2 regions of the Streptomyces sp. NBC_01260 genome follow, and region 1 is predicted to be linked to the other one. Evidence: riboswitches for the same ligand, from Rfam matches in the RefSeq annotation. Region 1 holds a riboswitch; the other holds the start of a gene.
The links. Region 1 has a riboswitch for glycine ahead of gcvP (aminomethyl-transferring glycine dehydrogenase). Riboswitches for the same ligand answer to the same signal wherever they lie in the genome.
Positions count from the first base shown of each region.

Region 2: linked by a shared signal. The riboswitch ahead of gcvT (glycine cleavage system aminomethyltransferase GcvT) and the one ahead of gcvP (aminomethyl-transferring glycine dehydrogenase) in region 1 are both predicted to bind glycine.

Region 1 covers NZ_CP108464.1:7,352,722-7,357,130, forward strand. Annotated here, with positions in the region: gene OG322_RS32830 (MerR family transcriptional regulator) at 1-162, shown strand, start outside; gene OG322_RS32835 (DNA polymerase IV) at 256-1,722, shown strand; gene OG322_RS32840 (PRC-barrel domain-containing protein) at 1,647-2,015, opposite strand; glycine riboswitch at 2,130-2,226, shown strand; gene gcvP (aminomethyl-transferring glycine dehydrogenase) at 2,421-4,409, shown strand, end outside.
Region 2 covers NZ_CP108464.1:2,206,239-2,210,647, reverse strand. Annotated here, with positions in the region: gene glyA (serine hydroxymethyltransferase) at 1-196, opposite strand, end outside; gene gcvH (glycine cleavage system protein GcvH) at 216-593, opposite strand; gene gcvT (glycine cleavage system aminomethyltransferase GcvT) at 695-1,810, opposite strand; glycine riboswitch at 1,952-2,045, opposite strand; gene OG322_RS09610 (AAA family ATPase) at 2,201-2,890, shown strand; gene OG322_RS09605 (enhanced serine sensitivity protein SseB) at 2,968-3,738, shown strand; gene OG322_RS09600 (enhanced serine sensitivity protein SseB C-terminal domain-containing protein) at 3,906-4,409, shown strand, end outside.

The DNA of each region.
Region 1 (4,409 bases):
CAAGGGGGCCAGGGCGTCTTCGGAATCGCCGTGGGGGTGGTCTGGCGGGACGTCGACGCCGCGCTGTCGCAGCTGCACGGGGAGCGGGTGGACACCGGCGAGACGCTGGTCGGGAACAACCCCGCCGACGAGCTCGCCCGACGGCGCAACCGGGCCGGCTGAGCGGGTGCGAGGCCGGCCGGGCCCGGGGTTCCCCGGGCCCGAGGGCGGTTGCCGCCCGGCGATTGTCAGTGCCGTAGGGCAGCATCGGTTGATGTGAGAGCCGCGCCGACCATCCTGCATCTGGACATGGATGCCTTCTACGCCTCTGCGGAGCAGGCGGCGAAGCCGAGTCTGCGTGGCAAGCCGGTCGTGGTGGGCGGGCTGGGGCCCCGCGGGGTCGTCGCCACCGCCTCGTACGAGGCCCGGCGTTTCGGGGTCCACTCGGCGATGCCGATGGCGCAGGCCCGACGGCTGGCGCCGAACGCCGCCTACCTGGTGCCGCGCTTCTCCCTGTACCGGTCCGTGAGCGACCAGGTCATGGAGCTGCTGGGCCGGCTGTCGCCGCTGGTGGAGCCACTGAGCCTGGACGAGGCCTTCGTCGACCTGGAGGCAGGCGGCACCGCGGACGACACGGCCTCCGCGCTGGCGATCGGTGAGCAGCTGCGCGAGGCGATCGAGGCGGTCACCGGACTCAGCGGCTCCGTCGGCCTCGCGGGCTCCAAGATGCTGGCCAAGATCGCCTCGGAGGAGGCGAAGCCCGACGGGATCCTGCTGATAGCACCGGGCACCGAGCGGGATCTGCTCGCACCCATGCCGGTCCGCACGCTGCCCGGCGTCGGGCCGGCCACCGCGGACCATCTGCGCCGCGCCGGGATGACCACGGTGAACGACCTGGCCGAGGCGGGCGAGGCGGAGCTCGTACGGCTGCTGGGCAAGGCGCACGGCGGCTCACTGCACCGGATGGCGTCCGGCCGGGACGACCGGCCGGTCGTCGCCGAGCGCGACGCGAAATCGGTCTCGGTCGAGGACACCTTCGACACGGACCTGCACGACCGTGTCCGGGTCAGGAGCGAGGTGGAGCGGCTCGCCGACCGGTGCGTCCAGCGGCTGCGGGCGGCGGAGCGCTCGGGCAGGACCGTGGTGCTGAAGGTGCGGCGGTACGACTTCTCGACCCTGACCCGCTCCGAGACGCTGCGCGGGCCCACCGACGACCCCACGGTGGTCCGGGAGGCCGCGGCGCGACTCCTGGAGTCCGTGGACACCACCGGGGGAGTGCGGCTGCTGGGCGTGGGCGTCACCGGGCTCGCGGACTACACCCAGGAGGACCTGTTCGCGCAGGCGGCCGACGAGCGCACCGCGGCCGGGCTCGCCGCCGCCGGGCTGGCCGACCGTGCGGAGGCCGGAGCGGACGCCGGTACGGACGACGGTCGGCCGGAGCCGGGCCCGGAGAGCGCCGAGCAGCTCGCCGCCCGGCGCTGGCCGGCCGGACACGACGTACGGCACGACACCCATGGCCACGGCTGGGTGCAGGGCAGCGGCGTCGGCCGGGTGACAGTGCGCTTCGAGGAGCCGGAATCGGCGCCCGGCCGGGTGCGTACGTTCCGTATCGACGATCCGGCACTCCGGCCGGCCGATCCGCTGCCGCTCGTGCGGGACCCGGTCGACTACTCGTCCTGGCCGGCCAGCCTGCCGAAGTCCCGGTCCGGGCCGGTCTCCTCGGGCGGGGAGTCCAGACCGTAGTGCCGGTAGAGCTGGAGCTCCTGTTCCGGCGAGAGATGCCGGCCGACCCCGAAGTCGGGCGCGTCCTTGATCAGCGCACGGTCGAAGGGGATGCGCAGCGTGTCCTCGACGAATTCGCTGGGTTCCAGCGGGACGAAGGCGTCCCGGCTGAACAGTCCGGTGCGTACGGCCGCCCACTCCGGCACGCCGGTCGCGTCGTCGAGGTACACCTCGTCCACGGTTCCGATCTTGGTACCCTCGCGGTCGAATGCCTTGCGGCCGATCAGGCTGCGCGGATCGATATCGGTCTGCACGGTCCCTCCCACTGGTCGCGGCTACCCCACAGGAACCACAGAAGTGCAGATCCGTGGGGTTGGCCACTCGAGAATTCAGCCGGGAACCCCGCTGGTAGGCTGGGAGACGGCTGCTTACCCCGTGCGGGAGAGTCCTCCGGAGCGAATCCGGAGGCGCCGAAGGAGCAAATCCTCCCCGGAATCTCTCAGGCCCCCGTACCGCACGGACGAGGTCACTCTGGAAAGCAGGGCGGGTTCCGCACGGCCGTGTGCCGAGGTGGATCCCTCCCTCACCGACGGTGAAAGCCGGTGCGCGCAGTGGGCACCGGTGAAGCTCTCAGGTTGAGATGACAGAGGGGGAGGCCGTTCGGGCACCCCGCGCCGTGGTGCCCCTCGTAGGTCGTGACAGACCAGGAGGCCTCCACCATGACCCCCCGTCGCACTTCGCTCTCCCAGCTGGAACAGGGAATCCCGTTCGAGCAGCGTCATATCGGTCCTGACGCCGCGGCGCAGGCGAAGATGCTCGCCCAGGTCGGTTACGGCTCGCTCGACGAGCTCACCGCGGCCGCGGTGCCCGATGTCATCCGGAGCGCCGAGGCGCTCCAGCTGCCGACGGCCCGTACCGAGGCCGAGGTGCTGGCCGAGCTGCGTGCGCTCGCCGACCGCAACCAGGTGCTGGCCCCGATGATCGGGCTCGGCTACTACGGCACGTTCACCCCGCCGGTGATCCTGCGCAACGTGATGGAGAACCCCGCCTGGTACACGGCCTACACGCCGTACCAGCCGGAGATCTCCCAGGGCCGCCTCGAAGCCCTCCTGAACTTCCAGACGATGGTCGCCGACCTGACCGGGCTGCCCACCTCCGGTGCCTCGCTGCTCGACGAGGGCACCGCCGCCGCTGAGGCGATGGCGCTGGCACGGCGCGTCGGCAAGGTCAAGAACGGCGTCTTCCTGGTCGACGAGGACGCCCTCCCGCAGACCGTCGCCGTGATCCGGACCCGCGCCGAACCGACCGGTGTCGAGGTCGTCGTCGCCGACCTCACCGACGGCATCCCGGCCCAGATCGCCGAGCGCGGCGTCTTCGGTGTGCTGCTGCAGTACCCGGGCGCCTCCGGAGCCGTGCGCGACCTCAGGCCCGTCATCGAGCAGGCCCACGAGCTCGGCGCGATCGTCACCGTGGCCGCCGACCTGCTGGCGCTCACCCTGCTCACCTCGCCCGGCGAGCTGGGCGCGGACATCGCGGTGGGCACCACACAGCGCTTCGGTGTGCCGATGGGCTTCGGCGGACCGCACGCCGGCTTCATGGCCGTGCGCGAGAAGTTCGCCCGCAGCCTGCCGGGCCGCCTGGTCGGCGTGTCCGTGGACGCGGACGGCAACAAGGCCTACCGGCTGGCCCTCCAGACCCGCGAGCAGCACATCCGCCGCGAGAAGGCCACCAGCAACATCTGCACCGCTCAGGTGCTGCTCGCCGTGATGGCCGGCATGTACGCCGTCTACCACGGTCCGGACGGGCTGCGGACGATCGCGCGGCGCACCCACCGCTACGCCGCGATCCTCGCCGAGGGCCTGCGCGCCGCCGGCGCCGACGTCGTGACCGGCTCCCACTTCGACACGCTCACCGTCCGGGTCCCCGGCCGGGCCGCGGAGGTCGTCGCCGACGCCCGCGAGCGCGGCGTGAACCTGCGGCTCGTCGACGCCGACCTCGTCTCGCTCGCCTGCGACGAGACCACCACCCGTACGGAGATCGCGTCCGTGTGGGGGGCCTTCGGCGTGAGCGGTGACATCGAGGCACTGGACGCCACGACCGCCGACGCGCTGCCCGAGCAGCTGCTGCGGACGGACGCCGTACTGACCCACCCGGTCTTCCACCAGCACCGTTCCGAGACCGCGATGCTGCGCTACCTGCGCCGGCTCGCCGACCGCGACTACGCGCTGGACCGCGGCATGATCCCGCTCGGCTCCTGCACCATGAAGCTGAACGCGACCGCCGAGATGGAGTCGATCACCTGGCCCGAGTTCGGCGCGCTGCACCCCTTCGCACCGGCCGAGCAGGCCCAGGGCTTCCTGACGCTCATCCGCGAGCTGGAGGAGCGTCTCGCCGAGGTCACCGGCTACGACGCGGTCTCCATCCAGCCGAACGCCGGCTCGCAGGGCGAGTTCGCGGGGCTGCTGGCCGTCCGGGCGTACCACCGTGCCAACGGCGACGAGGGGCGGACCGTCTGCCTGATCCCGTCCTCCGCGCACGGCACCAACGCAGCCAGTGCCGTGATGGCCGGTATGAAGGTCGTCGTGGTGAAGACCGCCGACGACGGTGAGGTCGACATCCAGGACCTCCGCGCCAAGATCGAGCAGTACCGCGACGAGCTCGCCGTGCTCATGATCACCTACCCGTCGACGCACGGTGTCTTCGAGGAG
Region 2 (4,409 bases), 5.1 Mb from region 1:
CGTAGTAGCGGCGGCCGGGGTAGCCCTCGGCGTACTTGTTGGTCAGGACGGAGCCCTGGGCCTCCATGACCGCGACCGGAGCGAAGTTCTCCGAGGCGATCATTTCGAGGGTGGACTGCTGACGGTGGAGCTCGGCGTCGACCGCGGCGGCGACGTCCGGGTCCAGCTCGTGGAGGGAGGAGTTGAGAAGCGACATCAGGTGGTCCCTTGGGGTCTCAGTTGCCGGAGAACGCGGTGTACTCGTCGGCGGAGAGCAGATCGGCCGGCTCCTCCGCGACACGTACCTTGAACAGCCAGCCGCCTTCGAACGGTGCGGAGTTCACCAGCGAGGGGTCGTCCACGACGTCCTGGTTCGCGGCCGTGATCTCACCGGTCACCGGCGAGTACAGGTCGCTGACGGACTTGGTCGACTCCAGCTCACCGCAGGTCTCGCCCGCGGTCACCGTGTCGCCGACCTCGGGAAGCTGGGCGTAGACGACGTCACCGAGCGCGTTGGCCGCGTACTCCGTGATGCCGATCGTGGCCACACCGTCCTCGACGGCCGACAGCCACTCGTGCTCCTTGCTGTACCGCAGCTGCTGGGGGTTGCTCATGACCTGAATTCTCCTGTACGCGGGGGAGTGCTGATGAACGATGGTCTTACGGTGTGAGACAGGACTGCGTCACGTGCGCGGAGCGCTGCCGCGCCCACGGCCTACTTCTCGCGCTTGTAGAACGGCAGCGCCACGACCTCGTACGGCTCGTGGCTGCCCCGGATGTCCACCGCGACGCCCTCGGTGCCGGGCGTGGCGTGCGCGGCGTCGACGTACGCCATGGCGATCGGCTTGCCGAGGGTGGGCGACGGGGCGCCCGAGGTGACCTCGCCGACGACCTGGCCGGCGGCGGTGACGGGGAAGCCCGCCCGCGGCACCCGGCGGCCCTCGGCGACCAGGCCGACGAGCTTGCGGGGCGGGGCGGTCTCGGCGCGCTCGGCGGCGGCCTCCAGCGCCTTGCGGCCGACGAAGTCCCCCTCCTTCTCGAACTTCACGACCCGGCCGAGCCCGGCGTCGAACGGGGTCAGCCCGGTGGTCAGCTCGTGCCCGTACAGCGGCATGCCCGCCTCCAGGCGCAGCGTGTCGCGGCAGGAGAGCCCGCAGGGGATCAGGCCGCGGGAGGCGCCCGCCTCGGTCAGCGCCCGCCACAGCTGCTCGGCGTGCCCGGGGGCGACGAACAGCTCGAAGCCGTCCTCGCCGGTGTAGCCGGTACGGGCGATCAGCGCGGGGACCCCGGCGACGGTGCCGGGCAGCCCGGCGTAGTACTTCAGCCCGTCCAGGTCGGCGTCGGTGACGGCGGCCAGGATGGCGGGGGACTCGGGGCCCTGGACGGCCAGCAGCGCGTACGCGTCGCGGTCGTCGCGGACCTCGGCGTCGAAGCCCTCGGCGCGGGCGGTCAGCGCGTCCAGCACGATCTGGGCGTTGCCCGCGTTGGCGACCACCATGTACTCGGTGTCCGCCAGCCGGTACACGATCAGGTCGTCCAGGATGCCGCCGTCCTCGGCGCAGATCATCGTGTAGCGGGCCCGGCCCACGGAGACGGTGCCGATGTTGCCGACCAGCGCGAAGTTCAGCAGGTCCACGGCCGCCGGGCCGGTGACGGTGATCTCGCCCATGTGGGAGAGGTCGAAGAGGCCGGCCCTCGTGCGCACGGCGACGTGCTCGTCGCGCTCACTGGCGTACCGCAGGGGCATGTCCCAGCCCGCGAAGTCGGTCATCGTGGCGCCCAGCGAACGGTGCAGGGCATCGAGGGCTGTGAGGCGCGGGGCGGTGCTCATTGATATGGCTCCCAGGGCATGACGACGAGGACGATCCCTCCCCATCTGTCATCGGAACCTGAGAGGTTCGCCGAGAGACCCCGCAGGGGTTCGGCTTGCACCTTGGGTGGAGCCGCTGGGCGACTCGCTTTTCAGATCTGCCTCATCCACGCGGTACGGGGCCTGAGAGATTCAAGGGAGGATCTTGCTCCTTCGGCGCCCGGCCCAGTGGCCGGAACTCTCCCGCGCGGATTCAAGCGGCCTTTATGCAGTTGGCCGGGTCATCATCGCACGCATCGCCGGGCCGTGGGGCGCCGGTACCCCACTGGATCCGGCGGGTCGCAAGCTTGTGCCGCATTACCTTTTCTTTACACTTCTTGCAGGTGTGGGTCTGCCGACAGGGGGATGGCGATGACGTTGCAGCGGTACGCGACGACCGCGGGAGCCGCGCACGGCGCGCTGCCCGCACAGCCGGGTGCGCCGGCCCGGGGGGCGCGGGGCCCGCGCGGACCCGTCGTACGGGATCTGCGGGACCGGGCCGGGCGCAGCCCGCGCGGCCTGCACTTCGCGGCGGGCGATGTCGTGGTGGTCTCCGGACTGCCGGGCAGCGGCAAATCGACCCTGATCAGACGGGCCGTGTCCGCCCGCGTCATCGACTCCCAGGACACCAGGGACCGCTGGGCCGGCCTGCTGCCCCGCTTAGTCCCCTACGCCCTCTACCGCCCGCTCGTCCGCGTCGCCCACTACTGGGGGCTGTGGCAGGTGCTGCGCTCCGGCGCCTCCGTCGTCGTCCACGACTGCGGCACCCAGGCCTGGGTGCGCGGCTGGCTGGCGCGCGACGCCCGGCGGCGCGGCCGCATCCTGCACCTCGTCCTGCTCGACGTCACCCCGCAGACCGCGCGGGCGGGCCAGCTCGAACGCGGGCGCGGCGTCTCCGGGTACGCGTTCGCCCGGCACCGCAGGGCCCTGCGGAGGCTGCTGCGGGACACCGAGACGGGCACCCTGCCGCTCGGCTGCGTCTCGGCGGTGCTGCTGGACCGCGAGGCGGCGACGCTGCTGACCCGGATCACCTTCGCGGAGGCACAGAGCGAGGACGGGTAGCCCACTGCCCGATGCCTGGACACCCGGTGCGCGGCGCTAACCTCATGCTGCACGGCACGGGGCGAGAGAGGGAAGCAGTGGACATTCCGGCACAGGGTCACACCACTCCGCAGGGCGGATGGCCGGCCAACGAGCTCGAAGAGGTACTGGGCGCCTCGCTCGGCAGCCCGGAAGCGGGCGGCCGGCTCGTGGAGGTGCTCGGCCGCAGCCACCTCTGGGTGCCCCTGCCCAACGGCGGTGGGCCGGACGCCACCGACCTGGACCTGCCGACACTGGAGATCGACGGCGCACCCTACGTTCCCGTGTTCAGCTCCGAGCAGCAGTTCATCGCCTGCGTCGGCACCCATATGTCCTTCACCGTGGCGCCCGCTGTCGAGTTCGCCCGCGGACTGCCCCCGCAGCTCGGGATCGCGGTGAACCCGGGCGGCGCCGTCGGGATGCCGCTCCCGCCGCCCGCCGTGGCCGAACTCTGCCGGGCCGGACGCACCGTGCTCGACGGACCGTCCAGCGGCGGCCGGGTCCGGCTCTACGAGCCGGACTGGAAGGAGGAGCCCGTCGACTTCCTCTCCGCCGCGGCCGGCGAGTTCGAGGAGAGCGGCGTCGTGCTCAGCGCCCGCAGGGTCCTGGCCAGCATCGAGGGCGGCGACCCCGTGCTCTTCGTCGGCGTCGAGTTCTCGACCTGGGACGGCGCCGGGCGCAACGCCCCCATGGACGCCCTCGGCCGCGCGCTCGGCCGCGTCGAGGTGCAGTGGCCGGTCAATCTGGTGCTGCTCGACGTGGCGCAGGACCCGGTCGCCGACTGGATGCGCGCGAGGATCCGGCCGTTCTACCAGCGCGCCGCCGAGTAGCGCGGCCCGCTGTACCGCGAGGTGACGGCGGCAGCCCATGGCGTCAAGTCGGTGTCAGGACCGGCACCTAAGCTGGTTTGATGGCTGGTGCCTCGGCACCGTGCCGTACCCGAGTGCCCCGGGAGCGGCAGGCCGACACAGTGGATCGAAGAGGGGCGGGACCCAGGGTGAGTGCGTCAGGCATGGGGGCGGCCGATGGGGTCTCCCCTGCTCGAGCGGAGCCGAGAGCTCGGGGAACGGTCGAGCACATGCTGCGCCAAGTGACACCCGGGCGCTACGACGCGTACGAGGCTCTGCTCCAGGCCCTGGCGGGTGACCGGATCTGGATGCTGCTCTGGAACGGCCGGGCCGGTTCGCCCGACGCCCAGTACGGCAACATGGAGGTCGACGGCCTCGGCTACGCCCCCTGTGTCACCTCCGCCCAGGAGCTCTCCGCCAGCGGCTGGAACCGGGCCCATGAGGTGGTGGGCGGCCGCGACATCGCCCGCGCACTGTTCCCCGACCGCTGGGGCATCTGGCTGAACCCGCACGCCCCGGGCGGCGGCGTGGGCATTCCCTGGCTCGATCTGCGGCGGATCGCCACCGGCCTCGACCGGATGCCCGCCGGTCCGCTGCGGATCAGCGACCCCGCCGTCGAGACCCCGCAGTTCTACGCCCAGCTGACGCGCAAC